4 regions of the Streptomyces sp. NPDC046122 genome follow, and region 1 is predicted to be linked to each of the others. Evidence: riboswitches for the same ligand, from Rfam matches in the RefSeq annotation. Region 1 holds a riboswitch; each other region holds the start of a gene.
What was found. Region 1 has a riboswitch for cyclic di-AMP ahead of AC07FK_RS13625 (C40 family peptidase). Riboswitches for the same ligand answer to the same signal wherever they lie in the genome.
Positions count from the first base shown of each region.

Region 1 (4,740 bases):
GACGTCCGCCGCGTGGCGAACCCCGAGGCGCCGCCCCCGCCCCGCGACCGGGACGCCAGGGAGGCCGACAGCGACGAGGCGACGCCCGACACCGGCCCGGCCGGCGCCTGCGCGCCCTTGCGCTTCCAGGTCAGGTAGGTGTCCGGGATCTCCTCGAGGAACCGCGACGGCGGGTTGTACGACGGCTGCCCCCACGCACTGCGCATGGAAGCGCGCGTCAGGTAGAGCCGCTCGCGGGCGCGCGTGATGCCGACGTACGCGAGCCGCCGCTCCTCCTCCAGTTCCTTCGTCTGGCCGAGGGCGCGCATGTGCGGGAAGACGCCGTCCTCCATGCCCGTCAGGAACACCACGGGGAACTCCAGCCCCTTGGCGGTGTGCAGGGTCATCAGCGTGATGACGCCCGATCCCTCTTCGTCCTCGTCGGGGATCTGGTCGGAGTCGGCGACGAGCGCGACCTTCTCCAGGAACTCGGCCAGCGTCCCGGGCTCGTCGCCCTCGCGCTCCTGCTCGAACTCCAGGGCCACGGCGGCGAGCTCCTGGAGGTTCTCGATGCGCGTCTCGTCCTGCGGGTCGGTCGACGCCTGCAACTCGGCGAGGTACCCGGTGCGTTCGAAGACCGCTTCGAGGACCGTGGCGGGCCCGGCGCCGGACTCGACGATCGTACGGAGCTCTTCCATCAGCGTGTTGAAACGCTTCACGGCGTTCGCCGAGCGGGCGGCCATGCCGTACGCCTCGTCGACGCGCCGCAGCGCCTGCGGGAAGCTGATCTTCTCGCGCAGCGACAGCGCGTCGATCATCGCCTCGGCCCGGTCACCGATGCCGCGCTTGGGCACGTTCAGGATGCGGCGCAGCGGAACGGTGTCCTCGGGGTTGGCCAGGACGCGCAGGTACGCGAGGACGTCCCGCACCTCCTTGCGCTCGTAGAAGCGCACGCCGCCGACGACCTTGTAGGGCAGCCCGACGCGGATGAAGATCTCTTCGAAGACGCGGGACTGGGCGTTCGTGCGGTAGAAGACGGCGACGTCGCCGGCCTTCGCGTCGCCCGCGTCCGTGAGCCGGTCGATCTCCTCGGCGACGAACTGCGCCTCGTCGTGCTCGGTGTCCGCGACGTACCCGGTGATCAGGGAGCCTGCGCCGGCTTCCGTCCACAGGTTCTTGGGCCGGCGGTTCTCGTTGCGCTCGATGACGGCGTTGGCCGCTGTGAGGATCGTCTGCGTCGAGCGGTAGTTCTGCTCCAGCAGGATCGTCTTCGCGTCCGGGTAGTCCTCCTCGAACTGGAGGATGTTGCGGATCGTCGCGCCGCGGAACGCGTAGATCGACTGGTCGGCGTCACCCACGACGCACAGCTCGCCCGGGGCCCGGCCCTCACCCGAGGGGCCCACCAGTTCGCGTACGAGCGTGTACTGGGCGTGGTTGGTGTCCTGGTACTCGTCGACCATGACGTGCCGGAAGCGCATCCGGTAGTGCTCGGCGACGTCCGGGAACGCCTGGAGCAGGTGCACCGTGGTCATGATGATGTCGTCGAAGTCCAGGGCGTTGGCCTCGCGCAGCCGTGCCTGGTACATCGCGTACGCCTGGGCCAGGGTCTTCTCGAAGCCGTCGGCGGCCTGGCCGGCGAACGTCTCCTCGTCTATCAGCTCGTTCTTCAGGTTCGAGACCTTGGCGCTGAACGCCTTCGGCGGGAAGCGCTTGGGATCGAGGTCCAGATCGCGGCAGACGAGCGCCATGAGGCGCTTCGAGTCGGCGGCGTCGTAGATCGAGAACGAGGACGTGAAGCCGAGCTTCTTCGACTCGCGGCGCAGGATGCGCACGCAGGCGCTGTGGAAGGTGGAGACCCACATGTGGCCCGCGCGGGGGCCCACGAGCTGCTCCACGCGCTCCTTCATCTCGCCGGCGGCCTTGTTGGTGAAGGTGATCGCGAGGATCTGGCCGGGGTGCACGCCCCGCTTGGCCAGCAGGTACGCGATGCGGTGGGTCAGGACGCGGGTCTTGCCCGAGCCCGCGCCGGCCACGATGAGCAGCGGCGACCCGGAGTGCACGACGGCGGCGCGCTGCTCCTCGTTCAGCCCTTCGAGCAGCGCGGCGGCGTCCACGACGGGGCGCGGCGCGCCGTCCCTGTAGTGCGCGTCCCTGGGCGCCGGAGGCGCGTCGAAGGCACCCCCGAACAGGTCGTGCGGGACCTCCTCCGGGGCGTGGTCCTCGGGGGGCGGCGGGGCGGTGTCCTTCGCGTACTCCGTGTGCTGGAGGTCGGCCAGGAAGCTGTCGTCAAAGAGGCTGCTCATCGTCTACCAAGCTTAGGCGGGACCACCGACAGCCCGCCCCGGATTCCGCCGGGCCCGCGCGAGACGACCGGCCGGAGCCGCCGCACCGCACGCCGGCGCACCCCCGTTCACCCCGTGTGAGCTTGCCCACGCCCCGCGACCGGACCCCGCGAGCCGGCTCGTGGGGCGCGCAACGGAACCGGCTCGGCCAGGTAACGAACACGTATCGGGCATATCGAACATCGGGCTTCCCAGCGGTCACGACTGTTGGCTAGCGTGCCGACTCGGGCTGCTCGTACCCCAGCCGGCGAACAGCGCCGGAGCGGGTGGCCCACGCCGAATCCGGCCTGCCCCAGGGCGGTTCGGAACCGGGGACCCACGCGCATCACCTGGGGTGAATCGGTCCGCAGTCCCACGGACCGTAGGGCACCTTCCGTCTGTCCCGCCCGAACCCGACAGCTAACCCGGTAGGCGGTCCACGGAAGGAGATGCCGGCCTTGGCGTCGCATCGCAAGCCGCGTACCCGGGTACGCACCACCGCACCCGCCCTGGGTGTCACGACGGCGGCCCTCGCCTCAGTCGGTCTGCTCGCCCAGTCGGCCGGAGCCGCGCCCTCCGACCCGTCGGCCCGTACGCCGTCCGTCGAGGAAGTACAGAAGAAGGTCGACGACCTCTACCGGCAGGCCGGCACGGCCACGCAGAAGTACAACCTCGCCAAGGAAGCCACCGAGAAGCAGCGGAAGTCGGTGGACGGCCTGCTCGACTCGGTCGCCCGGAGCACCGAGAGACTGAACGACGCGCGGCGCAAGCTGGGCACGTACGCGGCGGCGCAGTACCGGTCGGGGTCGGTCACGCCGACCGCCGCGCTGCTCCTCGCCGACAGCCCGCAGGCGTACTTCGACCAGAACCGGCTGATGGACCGGATGACGGAACGCCAGAAGGCGGACGTCACGGACTTTCAGGAGCAGCAGGCGGAGGCGTCCGGGCAGCGCGCCGAGGCCACCAGGAGCCTGGAGAGCCTGGCCGAGTCGCAGGACTCCCTCAAGTCCTCGAAGCAGGACGTGCAGAGGAAGCTCGCGGAGGCGCGTGACCTGCTGTCGCGGCTGACCGCGCGGGAGAAGGCCCGGCTCGCGGAGCTGGAGGAGAAGCGCGAGGCGGAGGCCCGGCGCAAGGCAGAGGCGAAGGCCGAGGCAGAGGCGAAGGCGGCGGCCGAGGCGAAGGCGGCGGCCAAGGCGGAAGCCGCTGCCGAGGCGGAGGCCGACCGCGAGCGCGAAGCCGCCCAGAACGACGAGAGCGATGCGGGTACGGGTACCGGAACGGGCACCGGGACCGGCACCGGCACCGGCACGACCCCCGTCGCCGGTGACGCGTACGCCGCCAAGGCCGAGAAGGTCCTCGCCTTCGCCCGCGCCCAGATCGGCAAGCCGTACGTGTGGGGCGCGGCGGGACCCAGTTCCTACGACTGCTCCGGCCTGACCCAGGCCGCCTGGAAGGCCGCCGGCGTCACGCTCCCCCGCACCACCTGGGACCAGGTGAACGTCGGCACCCGGGTGGCGACCGGTGATCTCAAGCCGGGCGACCTCGTCTTCTTCTACGACGACATCAGCCACGTCGGCGTCTACATCGGCGGCGGCAAGATGATCCACGCCCCGAAGCCCGGCACGAACGTCCGCGAGGAGTCGATCTACTACATGCCGATCTACGGCAGCGTGCGCCCCGCGTAGTTCCGAGCGCGTACCGCCACCGCCCCGGGCGCAAGGCCCGGCGCGGTGGCGGTACGGCTCACCGGCTGCCACGACCGGCGGGAGCCGGGGCGGCTGCGGTACCGGCCTGGGCCGGCCCAGGGCACGCCGGGGCAGCCAGGTCAGGTCGAGCCGGTCGGGTCAGGCCGGGTCAGGTCCAGAGCACCGCGATGAAGATGTTGGCGACGGTCAGTCCGCCGACGGCTCCGAACAGGGCCTTCTCCACCTTCTCCTCGTCGCGCTTCACGTAGACCAGCCCGAGGATCACCACCAGGACCGCGAGCTTGACGCCGATCTTGAGGTTGTTCACCGTCTGGTCGTCCGCCTGGTTGAGGCCCACCAGCGCCACGCCCGTGACGAGCATGGTCAGCGCGCCGTGCAGCATCGCGGGGGTGAAGCGGGCGGCGCCGGCGCTCATCGCCTTCATCTGGGTCAGGAAGCCGCCGAGCAGCGCGGCGATGCCGATGATGTGCAGGCCGACGAAGACATTGATGAGTACGTCCATGAACCGGAGCCTAGCTCCGGCCATAGCAGGCCCGGCGGCCGGGCTGCCGCGCCATCGGTGTATCGGTCGCGGAACAGCGGAATGCTCGCTTCCGGAGCAGACCTGCTTCTCAACGCCGTTCATACGGCGGCCTGTTTCGACCACTGTCGGTCATTCCGCCACTGCCCCGTGACCGCCGCGTTTAGCGTCCTTCCCCAGGTGGCCGACTCCCCACCGCCGCTCCGCCCCGGAA
Region 1 covers NZ_JBWKLQ010000004.1:109,065-113,804, reverse strand. The annotation lists gene pcrA (DNA helicase PcrA) at 1-2,282, opposite strand, end outside; cyclic di-AMP (ydaO/yuaA leader) riboswitch at 2,586-2,751, shown strand; gene AC07FK_RS13625 (C40 family peptidase) at 2,759-3,985, shown strand; gene AC07FK_RS13620 (hypothetical protein) at 4,155-4,508, opposite strand.

Region 2 (4,740 bases), on a different contig from region 1:
GGAGGACGCGCGCGCCTTCTTCCGTACGTACTACGCGCCCAACAACGCGGTGATCTCGGTCGTCGGCGACATCGACCCGGAGCAGACGCTCGCCTGGATCGAGAAGTACTTCGGCTCCATCCCGTCCCACGACGGCAAGCAGCCGCCGCGCGACGGATCGCTGCCCGACATCATCGGCGAGGAGCTGCGCGAGGAGATCCACGAGGAGGTCCCGGCGCGCGCCCTGATGGCCGCCTACCGGCTGCCGCACGACGGCACCCGCGAGGCGGACGCCGCCGACCTGGCGCTCACCGTCCTCGGCGGCGGCGAGTCCTCCCGGCTGCACAACCGTCTGGTGCGCCGCGACCGCACGGCCGTCGCGGCCGGCTTCGGGCTGCTGCGCCTGTCCGGCGCGCCCTCGCTCGGCTGGCTCGACGTCAAGACGTCCGCCGGAGTCGAGGTGCCCGACATCGAGCGCGCCGTCGACGAGGAGCTGGCCCGGTTCGCCGCCGAGGGCCCCACGCCCGAGGAGATGGAGCGCGCGCAGGCCCAGTTGGAGCGCGAGTGGCTCGACCGGCTGGGCACGGTCGCGGGCCGCGCCGACGAACTGTGCCGGTACGCCGTCCTGTTCGGCGACCCGCAGCTCGCGCTGACCGCCGTCCAGCGCGTCCTGGACATCACCGCGGAGGAGGTCCAGGCGGCCGCCGCGGCCCGCCTGCGCCCGGACAACCGCGCGGTCCTGGTGTACGAGCCGACGCACGCAGGGGACACGGCGGACGCCGGGGCCGACGACACCGCAGACGCCGCCGGTGCGACCGGTGCGCAGGAAGGGGCGGACAAGTGACCGACGCCGCAGCCGTGAGCATGGAGTTCCACCCGCAGCCGCAGGCCGGCACCCCCACCCCGTGGGCCTTCCCCGCCCCCGAGCGCGGCAGCCTGCCCAACGGCCTGACCGTGCTGCGCTGCCACCGCCCCGGCCAGCAGGTCGTGGCCGTCGAGATCTTCCTCGCCGCCCCGCTGGAGGCCGAGCCGGAAGGGCTCGACGGCGTCGCGACGATCATGGCGCGTGCCCTGTCGGAGGGCACCGACAAGCACTCCGCCGAGGAGTTCGCCGCCGAGCTGGAGCGCTGCGGAGCCACGCTCGACGCGTTCGCCGACCACCCGGGCGTCCGGGTCTCCCTGGAGGTCCCCGTCTCCCGGCTGCCCAAGGCGCTCGGCCTGCTCGCCGACGCGCTGCGCGCCCCCGCCTTCGCGGACGGCGAGGTCGAGCGCCTGGTGGCCAACCGGCTCGACGAGATCCCGCACGAGACGGCCAACCCGTCCCGCCGCGCCGCCAAGCAGCTCTCCAAGGAGCTCTTCCCGGCGACCTCGCGCATGTCGCGGCCGCGCCAGGGCACCGAGGAGACGGTGGGGCGCATCGACGCCGCCGCCGTGAAGGGCTTCTACGCCGCGCACGTGCGCCCCGCGACCGCCACCGCCGTGATCGTCGGCGACCTGGAGGGCACCGACCTGGACGCGATCCTGGCGGACACCCTGGGCGCGTGGAAGGGCGACAACTCCGAGCCGCGTCCCGTGCCGCCGGTGGTCGCCGACGACACCGGCCGGGTGGTCGTCGTGGACCGCCCCGGCGCGGTCCAGACGCAGCTGCTGATCGGCCGGATCGGCCCCGACCGGCACGACCGCGTGTGGCCGGCGCAGGTCCTCGGCACGTACTGCCTGGGCGGCACGCTCACCTCCCGCCTGGACCGCGTCCTGCGCGAGGAGAAGGGCTACACGTACGGCGTGCGCGCCTTCGGGCAGGTGCTGCGCTCCGCGCCGGACGGGTCGGGCGCCTCGATGCTGGCGATCAGCGGCTCGGTGGACACGGAGTCCACCGGCCCGGCGCTCGAAGACCTCTGGAAGGTGCTGCGCACCCTCGCGGCCGAGGGCCTCACCGACGCCGAGCGGGACGTCGCCGTACAGAACCTCGTCGGGGTCGCGCCGCTCAAGTACGAGACGGCGGCGGCCGTCGCGGGCACGCTCGCGGACCAGGTCGAGCAGCACCTGCCGGACGACTTCCAGGCCCAGCTGTACACCCGTCTCGCGGAGACGGGCACCGTGGAGGCGACCGCTGCGGTCGTCAGCGCCTTCCCGCAGGACCGCCTGGTCACGGTCCTCGTGGGTGACGCCTCGCGGATCGAGGAGCCCGTCAGGGCGCTCGGCATCGGTGAGGTGAAGGTGGTCAGCGGCTGAGCCCGAACCGCCTGCTCGATCCGCCCTGAAGAGGGGCAAAGTGGGACCCCGGTATTCGAGAGGCCGCCGGGGTCCTTCTCTTATGTCCGTTTTGTTGCGGAGGTTGCCTGTCTGGCCTGTGGGGTGCGTTACAAAACGCCGTGTCTGTTTGGTGATTAAAAGATGACCCGTTTAGCGTCTGTCCGGCTGTCCGTCAGCAGTGAGCCGCATCCGCGGCACCGGACAGTCATCGCCGAGTCCCCGTCAGGCGCGAGCCTGGGGAGCCGGGGACCCACGCAGTCCCTGGGGTGAATCGGACGTCCTTCGCAGGTGCGGAGGGGTCCGTAGGAGACCTTCCTGCTCCGAACCCGTCAGCTAACCCGGTAGGCGAGAAGGAAGGAAAGGACCAGCCACTCCATGGCGTTCACCCGTGCCACCGGGAAGCACCGTCGTCCGAGCCGCCTGACGCGCAAGAGCGCGAACATGGCCGGCGTCGCCGCACTCGCGACCACCGGCGTCATCGGAGGTCTGACCTCTCCGGCCCTCGCCGCCGACGGCGACGCGGCCCAGGCCGTCCAGGACACCGGCCTGACCCAGGCCATCGTCATCGGCGACTCCCTCGCGGACCAGATAGCGGCCCAGGCCGACCAGCAGAAGCGTGCCGCCGTCAAGGCGGAGGCCGCGCGCAAGGCCGAGGCCGAGCGCAAGGCCGAGGCGAAGCGCAAGGCGGAGGCGAGAGCCAAGGCGGAGGCCGAGGCGCGGGCCAAGAAGGAGCGCGAGGAGCGCGCGGCCAAGGAGCGCGCCGCCCGTGAGGCGGAGCGCAAGCGCCTGAACGCCTACACCCTCCCGATCGCCGGCTCCGTCGTCACCACCGGCTACAAGACCGGCGGCAACCTCTGGTCCTCCGGCAGTCACTCCGGCGTCGACTTCCGTGCCGCGTCCGGCAGTTCCGTCGTCGCCGTCGGTGCGGGCACCGTCGTCGAGGCCGGCTGGGGCGGGGCGTACGGCAACAACATCGTGATCCGGATGAACGACGGCACGTACACGCAGTACGGCCACCTCTCCTCCCTCGGCGTCTCCGTCGGCCAAGCCGTCACCTCCGGCCAGCAGATCGGCCTCTCGGGCTCGACCGGCAACTCGACGGGCCCCCACCTGCACTTCGAGGCCCGTACGTCCCCCGAGTACGGCTCCGACATGGACCCGGTCGCGTACCTGCGCGCCCACGGCGTGAGCGTCTGACGCGTCCGGTCCGTCCGCTCGTACGCAAGGCCCCGGCTTCCCCGCCGGGGCCTTGCGCGTGTCCAAAAGCCGTCCCTGAATTACGGCGCCCGTCGGAAAATGCGGAATGCTGCAATAGAGTCACCGAAAAGGCGTCGGTCGACCGCGTTGTGCGGGGATCAAAGGCGGAGGTTCGGTCATGCGCATTCCCGCGCAATCGGTATGCACGGCAATCCGTGACGACATCGTTTCCGGTGTGTTCCCGCGCGGCGCCAGGCTCACCGAAGAGCTCCTCGCGCGCCGTTACGGCGTCTCGCGCGTCCCGGTGCGCGAGGCGCTGCGCACGCTGGAGTCCGAAGGGTTCGTCACCACCCGCCGGCACGCCGGCGCCTGCGTGGCCGAGCCCACCGAGCAGGAGGCCGCCGACCTCCTGGAGGTGCGCACGCTCCTCGAACCGCTGGGCGCGGCCCGTGCCGCCCAGCGGCGTACCGAGGCCCACCTCAAGGTGCTGCGCGGCCTGGTCAGACTCGGGCAGGAGCGGGCGCGCCGGGGAGAGGGCGAGGATCTGCGGGCGCTGGGCGGCTGGTTCCACGAGACGCTCGCCCAGGCGTCGGGCAGCCCCGGCCTCACGGCCCTGCTCACCCAGCTCAGACACAAGATCGCCTGGATGTACGCCGTCGAGCAGCCCGCGCGTCCCGCGGAGGCGTGGGCGGAGCACGGGGCCATCGTCGACGCCGTGGCGCGCGGCGACGCGGAACGGGCCCGCGCGCTGACGGCCCTGCACGCCGAACGCGCGGTGGCCTCGCACCGGCTGCGTCGCACCGGGCGCGAACGCGGGCGCGCAGGCGTGAGGACTTCGCAACATGACGTAAACACGGTGAGTGGCCGCCTTTAACAGCCGCGCCGTATATAAAAAGAGGGCGAATTCGCGGGGCTTTTTCTGCTGTCCGAATTCACTGGAATACCGCGGCGTGCGGATGTGTGTGGCCGTCCGCGTGCAAAACAGAAAGAAGCCGCGGTCCCCGAATTCCGGGTGCCGCGGCTCCTTCGTGAGAATGCGCCCGTCCGAGTGGTCAGACGGTCTCGGGCAGCTCGTCCAGGCCCTCGGAGACCAGCTTCGCCAGGCGGTCGAGAGCGGCATCGGAGCCGTCGGCCTCGGACGCCAGCACGATCTCCTCGCCACCCTGCGCGCCGAGGCCCAGCACCGCGAGCATGGAGGCGGCGTTGACCGGGTTGCCGTCGGCCTTGGCGATCGTCACGGGGACGCCCGAGGCGGTCGCCGCGCGGACGAAGATGGAGGCGGGCCGGGCGTGCAGGCCCTCGGCCCAGCCG
Region 2 covers NZ_JBWKLQ010000001.1:1,021,476-1,026,215, reverse strand. The annotation lists gene AC07FK_RS04420 (M16 family metallopeptidase) at 1-823, shown strand, start outside; gene AC07FK_RS04415 (M16 family metallopeptidase) at 844-2,211, shown strand; cyclic di-AMP (ydaO/yuaA leader) riboswitch at 2,432-2,594, shown strand; gene AC07FK_RS04410 (M23 family metallopeptidase) at 2,608-3,429, shown strand; gene AC07FK_RS04405 (GntR family transcriptional regulator) at 3,608-4,303, shown strand; gene AC07FK_RS04400 (HPr family phosphocarrier protein) at 4,482-4,740, opposite strand, start outside.
Region 2: another riboswitch for cyclic di-AMP. It lies ahead of AC07FK_RS04410 (M23 family metallopeptidase); the one in region 1 lies ahead of AC07FK_RS13625 (C40 family peptidase).

Region 3 (4,740 bases), on a different contig from region 1:
TTCGAGTCCGCGGCTTCGGGGAACCCAAGGTGGGTCACACCCCCGACCAGGCAGGAGAGCTGCATGAACGACGAGAACCGCGAGGTGAAGAACCCCGTCACGAAGCACCCGCGGCCGAAGCTGCCGGACCAGGAGCAGGAGCACCCGGGATGGACCGGTCCGATGGATCCGCCGCCGGACCACGGAGAGGAGTCGTACCGGGGGAACGGGCTGCTGCGCGGCCTCGCCGCGGTGGTGACCGGCGGCGACTCGGGGATCGGCCGGGCGGTGTGTCTGGCCTTCGCGCGCGAGGGCGCCGACGTGCTGTTCACGCATCTGCCGGAGGAGGACAAGGACGCGGCCGAGACCTCACGGCTGATCGAGGACGCGGGTCGCGAAGCCGTCGCGGTGGCCTGTGACATCCGGGAAGAGGAACAGTGCCGGTCGCTCGTCGAGCGGGCCGTCTCGGAATTCGGCCGCATCGACATCCTGGTGAACAACGCCGCCTATCAGATGTCCCAGCCGGACGGTATCGGATCCATTTCCACCGAGCAATTCGACCGCGTCATGAAGACGAATCTCTACGGCATGTTCTGGCTGTCGAAGATGGCGCTCCCTCATATTCCGGAGGGGGGCAGCATCATCAACTCCTCCTCCGTCCAGGCGTACAAGCCGAGCCCGCATCTGCTCGACTACGCCATGACGAAGTCCGCCATTGTCGCCTTCACCCAGGGGCTCGCGCAGATGGTGGCGTCCAGCGGAATCCGCGTCAACGCGGTCGCCCCGGGTCCGGTGTGGACGCCGCTTATCCCGGCGACCATGCCGGACACCACGGAGTTCGGAAAGCAGGCGCCGCTGGGGCGGCCCGCGCAACCGGCGGAAATGGCCCCGGCGTACGTGTTCCTCGCCTCCCCGCAGGCGAGTTACATCACGGCCGAGATCGTCAACGCCACCGGCGGCACGCCACTTCCGTGACGCCCGCCGGGGCGCTCACTTCGACGCGCCGGAACCGGGTTGCGCCGTCCTGCGGTGCGCGGCCGCCTTGAGGCTGTCGGGGACGAACCTGCTCACGAGCCCCTGCGCCTTGGTCTTCACGGATCCGGCGACGATCTTCCTCCGGCCGGCCATCAGCGCCTCGAAGCCCTGACGGGCCACCTCTTCGGGGTCGTCCTTCTTCTGCCGCCCGACCCGGGTGTCGTCCATGCCGGCGCGGTGGAAGAAGGGCGTCTCCGTGGCCCCGGGCATCAGGGAGGTGACCGTCACACCGGTGCCCCTGAGTTCGTCCCCCAGCGCCTGGGCAAACGACTGCACGAAGGACTTGGTGGCGTTGTAGACGGCGTGGAAGGACCCGGGCGCGGTCGCGGCGATGGACGACGTGAACAGCAGGCGGCCCCGGTCACGCGCCACCATGTCCGGCAGCAGGCCCTTCGCCAGCCGCACGGTGGCGGTGATGTTGAGGTCGATCACGCGCGCCTCGTCCTCGACGTCGGTGTCGAGGAAGGCTCCGCCCTGGCCGACGCCGGCGTTGAGCGCGGCGGCGTCGACGGGCCGCCCGGTCGCCGCGACGGCGCCGAGCAGGTGTTCGACACCTTCCCGGGTGGCCAGATCGGTCCGCACGGCGTGGACACCGGCTCCGAGGGCCCGCACCCCGTCCGCCGCCGCACCGATCTCCGAATTCTCGGCAGCCAGTACGAGATCGAATCCGTTTTCCGCAAATTGCTTGGCCAGCTCGAAACCGATTCCACTGGAGGCACCGGTGACGACGGCCAGCGGCCTATTCCTGTTCTCAGTCATGATCAGCGGGTACCCTCCCCGAGATTTTTATATCCATCTGCTCCTTTTTGCCCCACTTCTGGCGCGACCGATTCGGCCGAACCGAGTGCGGCGCACCCCGCGACGCCACCAGAGGGACACCAACTCCCTTCCACAGGAGGGTCCTTCACCTCACTGGACCGACAAGATGCCCGTTTCGGACAGGAAATGACCCACGTGGGTGGTTTGCCTGAAAGGCCGTCGCGTGCCATCGCTCGTGATACCAGTCACGTCCGCGAAGGAAAGCGGAAGTTCGGCCGATCGTCAGTTCCTGTCCGCAGAAAGAAAGTTGGGTTTTCCGCCCACGCACAGTGACAGGAGTTCCCACGCCCCCGATACGCGCTGCGATTGCTCCGGCGAATGCGGGGCTTGTTCTTCCCGGCCCCTCTCGCTTACGGTCACCCCCAATCCGGGTGGACCGCCGAATCCTGCCGCCGTCCGGAATCCAAACCCACTCACACTCACGTACGGCAGGAGCGGGGGACCCAGGTAAGCCGCCGATCCGGGAATCCGGAACGGCTCGGGGTGAAGTCGCACGGACTGTGCGACCGGGCATCTCCAGCCCGAACCCGACAGCTCACCTCGCAGGCGACGGAGAGGAATTCGTCATGCCCTCGAAGGGTAAGCACCGCCGTTCCCAGGTCAGATCGCTCCGCCGCGGCTTCATCGCCGCCGGCACCGGTGGCGCCGCGCTGATCCTGCCCCTGCTGGGCGCGACCACCGCGGGCGCGGCGCAGCCCGCCGCCGCCCCGGCCGCCGCGAAGGCCGCCCCCAAGACCTACACCGTGGTCGCGGGTGACTCCCTTTCCAAGATCGCCGACGCCCACTCGCTGAGCGGCTGGAAAGAGCTGTACGAGGACAACCGCTCGGTCATCGGCGACAAGCCCTCGCTGATCCACCCCGGCCTCGAGCTGACGATCGGCGCGAAGGCCAAGGCGCCCGCGAAGCCCAAGGCCAAGCCCACTCCGGCCGCCGAGCGCGCCGACCGCTCGCAGGCCCGTGCCGCCGTGGCCGAGACCACGGCGTACACGAACGACCTGGACGGCTGGATCAAGGAGTCGCTGGCCATCATGGCCAAGCACGGCATCCCCGGCACGTACGAGGGCATCCACCGCAACATCATGCGCGAGTCGTCGGGCAACCCGAGGGCCATCAACAACTGGGACTCCAACGCCGTGGCCGGTACGCCGTCCAAGGGCCTGCTCCAGGTCATCGCGCCCACCTTCGCGGCCTACCACGTGCCCGGCACCTCGATGGACAGCTACGACCCGGTCGCCAACATCACCGCCGCGTGCAACTACGCCGCCGACCGGTACGGCTCGATCGACAACGTGAACGGCCCGTACTAGAAGAACCCGCTGCCTGCCCCGGCGAGACCCTTGCGGGCGCCTCGCCGGGGCAGGCAGACCAATTGCACGCCCGACAATTCGCACAAAATGCTAAAAATGGGTCATGAGCGGACGTCCCGGACGACCCAGGGGTGTCGGGTCACCGCGCTCGTCTCGGCGAGGGGTGCGTTCCCGGCTGGAGGTACGCAGCGCCGCCGGTCAGGTGCTCGTCCTCCAGATCGTCGTCGCCGTGCTGCTCATCACGGCCGCCGTGGTCGCGCTCGCGTTCCAGACGCGCAACGACAGCGAGCAGGACGCCCGTAACCGCTCGCTCGCCACCGCGGAGGCCTTCGCGGACGCCCCCGGCACCGTCGAGGCGCTGCGCTCCCCCGATCCCACGTCCGCGCTGCGCGCACACGTGGAAGCAGCCCAGCGGGGTTCGGGGGTGGACTTCATAGCGGTGATGAGCCCGGACGGCACCCGGCTGGCCGACACCGACCCGACGCTGGTCGGCGGGCGCGCCGAGGGCGTCGACCGGGCCACGGCCGGAAAGCCCTTCACGGAGATCTTCGAGGGCGCCCCCAACGACGCGGCGCGGGCCGTCGTCCCCGTCACCGACACCGCCGGCACCGTCGTCGGGCTGGTCGCAGCCGGTGTGACGATCGACAACGTCGGGGACGCCGTCGACCGCCATCTGCCGATGCTCCTCGGTTCCGGGGCCGCCGCCCTCGCTCTGGCCACCGGCAGCGCCGTCCTGGTGAGCAGGCGTCTGCGGCGACAGACGCACGGCCTCGGGCCGACCGAGATGACCCGGATGTACGAGCACCATGACGCCGTTCTGCACGCCGTCCGGGAGGGCGTGCTCATCGTCGACGACGACGGACGGCTGACGCTGGCCAACGACGAGGCGCGCAGGCTCCTCGAACTGCCCCCCGGCGCGGAGGGGCGCCACATCACCGACCTGGGCCTCGACGACTCCATCACCAGGCTCCTGGTCTCCGGCCGCAGCGTCACCGACGCGGTCCATCTGGCCGGGGACCGGCTGCTGGCCGTCAACACCCGGCCGACCGCCCCGTACGGCGGATTCCCCGGCACCGCCGCCACGCTCCGGGACACGACGGACCTGCGGGCGCTGACCGGCGCGGCGGAGGTCGCCCGGGAGCGCCTGAAGCTGCTGTACGAGGCGGGAGTGCGGATCGGCACCACGCTGGACGTGGTGCGCACCGCCGAGGAACTGGCGGAGGTGGCCGTCCCCGGGTTCTCGAATTTCGCCACGGTGGAGCTGCTGGACCCCGTACTGCGCGGCGAGGAGCCGGACGGCGCCCACACCGAGATGCGCCGCGCCGCGGTGGTCGGCGGGCCCGCCGACCGCCCCTTCCAGCCGGTGGGCGACCTGATCAGGTTCGTGGTTCCCACGACGCCGATGGCGGCGGCTCTGTCGAGCGGACACGCGGTGCTGGAGGCCGATCTGACCGTCGCCCACGGCTGGCGGTCGCAGGACCCGGAGGGGGCCGACCGGGCCCTGGCCTTCGGCATCCGTTCCCTGGTCTCGGTGCCGCTGCAGGCCCGCGGGGTCGTCCTGGGCATGGCGAACTTCTGGCGCTCGGAATCCACCGAGCGG
Region 3 covers NZ_JBWKLQ010000003.1:288,225-292,964, reverse strand. The annotation lists gene AC07FK_RS10630 (SDR family oxidoreductase) at 64-954, shown strand; gene AC07FK_RS10625 (SDR family NAD(P)-dependent oxidoreductase) at 970-1,773, opposite strand; cyclic di-AMP (ydaO/yuaA leader) riboswitch at 2,234-2,395, shown strand; gene AC07FK_RS10620 (LysM peptidoglycan-binding domain-containing protein) at 2,400-3,140, shown strand; gene AC07FK_RS10615 (SpoIIE family protein phosphatase) at 3,244-4,740, shown strand, end outside.
Region 3: another riboswitch for cyclic di-AMP. It lies ahead of AC07FK_RS10620 (LysM peptidoglycan-binding domain-containing protein); the one in region 1 lies ahead of AC07FK_RS13625 (C40 family peptidase).

Region 4 (4,740 bases), on a different contig from region 1:
TACCGCCGGGCCCTGCGCCCCCGCGCCTGCCCGCTCGCCGTCTGCGACTGCCACATCGGCTACGTCCACCTGGAGACGCTGCCGCTGTACGACGTGTTCGCGGGCGGCGTCCTGGAGCGCGTGCCCCCGGACCTCTCACAGGGGCAGCAGGTCGGGCCTCTTCGCCTCGACGTGATCACCTGAGGACTCCCCGCGCAGCCGCCGCCCGATCCACGGCACCAGGTGCTCCCGCGCCCACTGGACGTTGTCCCGGCGCGCCTCCAGCGAGTTGCGCGGGGCCATCGGCGGCCACGCCTGGTCCGGGTCGGCCGGCACGTCGAGCCCGAGCACCTGTGCGGCGCGCAGCGCGACGCGGGTGTGCCCCTCGGGCGAGAGGTGGAGCCGGTCGCCGTCCCAGGCACGCCGGTCCTGGACGGACTTGAGCGACCACAGGTCGAGCACCGGGCAGTCGTACCGGTCGGCGACCGCCCGCACGTGCGCCGTGTACGTCGCGATCTTGCCGCGCAAGTGGCGCAGGACGGGGACACCGCGGGTGTCGAAGCCGGTGGTCACCAGCACGGTGCCCACGGCGTCGGTGAGCTCCGCGACGGCCCGCTCGAAGCGCTCGGCGACGTCGTCGGGGTCGCTGCCCGGCCGGAGGATGTCGTTGCCGCCGGCGCAGAAGCTCACCAGGTCGGGAGCCAGTGCCTTCGCGCGCGGGACCTGCTCGGCCACGATCTGGTCGAGGAGCCGGCCGCGTACGGCGAGGTTGGCATAGCGGAACGTGTTCTCGGGGACGCGGTCGTCGAGGAGTACGGCGAGCCGGTCGGCCCAGCCGATGAACGCACCGCCGGGACCCGGATCTCCGACCCCTTCGGTGAAGCTGTCGCCGATCGCCGCGTACGACCCGATGGTGCCTGCACTGAATGATCTCGAATCGTCTGCCACGTCGGTACATCCTTCACTGGAGCGAGTGACCTACGCCACCGTAGGGAGGGGTTGACGGGGGGTGATATAAGACACCGGTCAAGATTCACCCAACTCGGAATAGACCCGCAATGCGCGTACGCCCCCTTTGCCGTCGCGTGTGACGGCAAAGGGGGCGTACGGAAGTGCCCTGACGGAGTGAAGCGTCAGATGGTGACGCCGTGGCCGCGGAGGTAGGCCAGCGGGTCGACGTCCGAGCCGTAGCTCGGGCCGGTCCGGATCTCGAAGTGCAGGTGCGGGCCGGTGGAGTTGCCCGTGCTGCCGGAGAGGCCGATCTGCGTGCCGCCGCCGACGCTCTGACCGGCGGAGACGGACAGCGAGGAGAGGTGGGCGTACTGCGAGTACCGGCCGTCCTCGTGCTTGATGACGACCTCGTTGCCGTACGCGCCGCTCCAGCCCGCGGAGACGACGGTGCCGGCGCCGACCGCCTTGACCGGGGTACCGCTGGACGCGGCGAAGTCGACACCCGTGTGGTAGCCGCTGGACCAGCTGCCGCCGGCCATGCGGTACGGGGTGGTGACACCCGCGGCGACCGGGGAGGTGAACCCGGAGCCGGTGTTCCGCGTGGTCGAGGCGGGCTTCTGGGTCTCGGTCTGCGCCTCGGCCTTGGGGGCGGCCTTCGGGGCGGCGGGCGCGGGCTTGGCCGCCGGGCGCTCGGCCTTCGCGGGGGCGGGCTTCGCGGGGGCCGCCTTCGCCGGGGCGTCCGCCTTCGCGCCGATGGTGAGCTTCATGCCCGGCAGGATCAGCGAGGGATTGCCGCCGACGACCTCGCGGTTGTCCTCGTACAGCTTCTGCCAGCCGCCCCGCACGTCCTGCTCGTCGGCGATCTTCGACAGGTAGTCGCCGGAGACCACGGAGTACGTCCGGGTGGACGCCTTCTTCTTCGGCGTCGCCTTCTCGGCGGCGGCCGGGGCGGCGGCCTTGCCCGCGGCCGTGGTGGCCGGGGCAGCCTTCTCGGCGGCGTTGGCGCCGGTGGCGGCGATGAGGGGCAGGGCGAGTACGGCTCCGCCCGTACCGGCGGCGACGAAACCGCGGGTGAGCGGGTTGGACCTCGGGCGGCGGTGCTTACCCTTTGCGGGCATGGAACATTCCTCTCCGGCGCCTACGAGGTGAGCTGTCGGGTTCGGACTGGAGATGTCCGGCCGCTGGCGCGACTTCACCCCAAAGCCGGTTTCCGGAAGTGGTAGTTCCGGTTGCCGGCGTACTTACCTGGTTCCCCCGCTCCTGCCACGCGTGAGTGAGTGTGAGTGCGGATTCCGGGAGGTGGCAGGATTCGGCGGTCCACCCGGATTGACGGTGACCGTAAGCCGACGCGGCTCCCCCGTACAAGCCGGTCCATTCACCGCGCGATTGCAGTAGGGGAATGCACGACCCAATTCCCGTCACCCTGCGTGGATTACGGATCTTTGCGCCCCGCCTGTGAACTGGCATGCGCCCACGGCGCTTCGCCACGCACCGTCACGAATATGATCCTGCTCACCAGAGGTGTCACCATTCCCCCTGGCCACAGGGTGAGTTGACCCGTAATAGTCCGTTTCACCCCAAGAGTGAGTTACGGGTGGTCTTAGGTGCGTAAGACCGTCATGCGGCCGCGCCGCCCCTGCCCGCCCCGAGGCATTTGTCCGCGGAGATGATTGCCCCGGGAACCCGTGTCGTATCGTCGAAACGCGCCGAAGTCGGCGAGCAGCGCCGACGGCAGACTTCAGGAGCCCACGTGACACAGCAGCTGCCGCAAGTCCCCCCGGTCCAGGCCGCGTCGGAGCCGGAGCTCGCCTCGGTGCGCAACTTCCGCGACGTGGGCGGACTGCCGACGGTGGACGGGCGGCGGGTCCGGCACGGCGTGCTGTTCCGCAGCGGTCATCTGGCGCACGCCACCGCGGCGGACGCGGCGTTCCTCGGCTCGCTGGGCCTCCACACGGTCTTCGACTTCCGCAACGAGGCCGACCAGAAGCTGGAGGGCCCGGACGTCGAGCTGCCCGGCGTGCGCAACGTGAACCTGCCGCTGACCGACCCGGCCGACGGCGCCGTGTTCTGGAAGATGGTCCGCGACGGGAACCTCGACGAGCTGCGCGAGATCCTCGCGGACGGCAAGGCCGCGGACCGGATGTCGGCGACGTACCGGGTGATCATCAAGGAGCGTACGGCCGAGCACAGCCAGGTGCTGCACGCCCTCGCCGAGGACAGCGTGCCCGCGCTGATGCACTGTGCGGCGGGCAAGGACCGCGCGGGCCTGTCGATAGCCGTGACCCTGCTGGCGATCGGCGTCGAGCGCGAGGCGATCGAGGCGGACTACCTGAAGTCGAACGACCCGCGCCGCCGCTACAAGGTCCGCCGCAGCGACGACTCGCCGGCCGCGATGTCCCCCGAGGTCATGGAGCTGCTCAGTCCGCTCTTCGAGGCCCGCGCGGAGTACCTGGCCGCCGCCTTCGAGACGATCGAGGAGATCTGGGGCAGCACCGACCGCTACCTGGCGGAGGGGCTGAACGTCACCCCGGAGATCCGTGAGCGGCTGCGTGCGCGGCTGCTCGACGCGAGCTGATCAGCGCGAGCCGCCGAGCGTGAAGAGCAGGTAGACGAAGGCCGCGAACAGGTGGCCCGCGACGACGTACACGAAGACGCGGATCGCCAGGCCCCTGGGGATCCTGTCCTCCACGAAGCGGCGTGCGGCGGTCTTCTCTTCCGGCAGCGGCATGTCAGGTCTCCTGAGGAAGGCACAGCCCGGCGGTGGCGCTCTGCAACAGCGTGTGGACGAACAGCAGGTCGGCCCCCTCGGGGCCGGCCGCGGCGATGCGGTGCGGGGTCAGCGAGTCGTAATGGGCGCTGTCCCCGGCGTCGAGCCGGTGCACGCTCTCGCCGAGCACCAGCCGCAGCCGCCCCGACAGGACGTACAGCCACTCCTCGCCGGGGTGGACGCGCACCAGGTCGCCCTGAGCGCCGTACGGCACGTGCACCCGCAGCGCCTGCATGGCGCGCCCCGAACCGCCGGCCCGGTGGTACGTCCAGCCGTCGGCCTCCCGCGCCTCGGCGTCGCCGGCGCGCAGTACGGCGTCCCGGTCGCCCGGGGTCTCGCCCAGGAGCGCGGAGACCGTCGTACCGTAGACACGGGCCACCGCGAGCAGCATCGGTAGCGAGGGCTGGCGCTGTCCCGTCTCCAGACGGGACAGGTGCGCGGGTGAGAGCCCGGCGCGGCGGGCGGCCGCCTCCAGCGTGAGACCGCTGTGCCTGCGCAGGTCGCGCAGGCGCGGGGCGACGGAGGGCAGCGCCTCTTCGGGCGGCTCTTCGAGGCGGGGTGTCATGCGTCCATTGGGCCAGAGTTCTTACCTCACGGGCAAACTCTTTGCCTCACAGGCAAAAACTAGCGGTTGGCGACCGCCTGCTTCACCAGGGTCCTGCCGAAGTCCCACATCAGCCCCCCGCCGCTGTGCGCGTCGTCCATCACCTCGGTGAACGCGCCGACGAACCGCTCCACCTCCGCCTCACCGATGATCAACGGCGGAATCAGCTTGATCACCTCCAGGTGGTCGCCGGAGACCTGGGTCAGGATCCGGTGCCTCTGGAGCAGCGGTACCACGACCATCTGCGCGAAGAGTCCCTTGCGCGCGGCCTGGAGCACGGCCCAGCGGCTCCGCAGCTTCAACGAGCGGGGACGGCCGAACTCGATGCCGATCATGAGTCCGCGCCCGCGGACGTCGTGCAGCAGCTCGTACCGGTCGACGAGGGCGGTCAGCCGCTCGCGGAGCAGGTCGCCGGAGCGCCGGGCGTTCGCGACGATCT
Region 4 covers NZ_JBWKLQ010000006.1:33,672-38,411, forward strand. The annotation lists gene AC07FK_RS18240 (STM4011 family radical SAM protein) at 1-183, shown strand, start outside; gene AC07FK_RS18245 (SGNH/GDSL hydrolase family protein) at 136-927, opposite strand; gene AC07FK_RS18250 (M23 family metallopeptidase) at 1,113-2,048, opposite strand; cyclic di-AMP (ydaO/yuaA leader) riboswitch at 2,051-2,220, opposite strand; gene AC07FK_RS18255 (tyrosine-protein phosphatase) at 2,681-3,505, shown strand; gene AC07FK_RS18260 (DUF6126 family protein) at 3,506-3,658, opposite strand; gene AC07FK_RS18265 (helix-turn-helix domain-containing protein) at 3,660-4,262, opposite strand; gene AC07FK_RS18270 (aspartate aminotransferase family protein) at 4,322-4,740, opposite strand, start outside.
Region 4: another riboswitch for cyclic di-AMP. It lies ahead of AC07FK_RS18250 (M23 family metallopeptidase); the one in region 1 lies ahead of AC07FK_RS13625 (C40 family peptidase).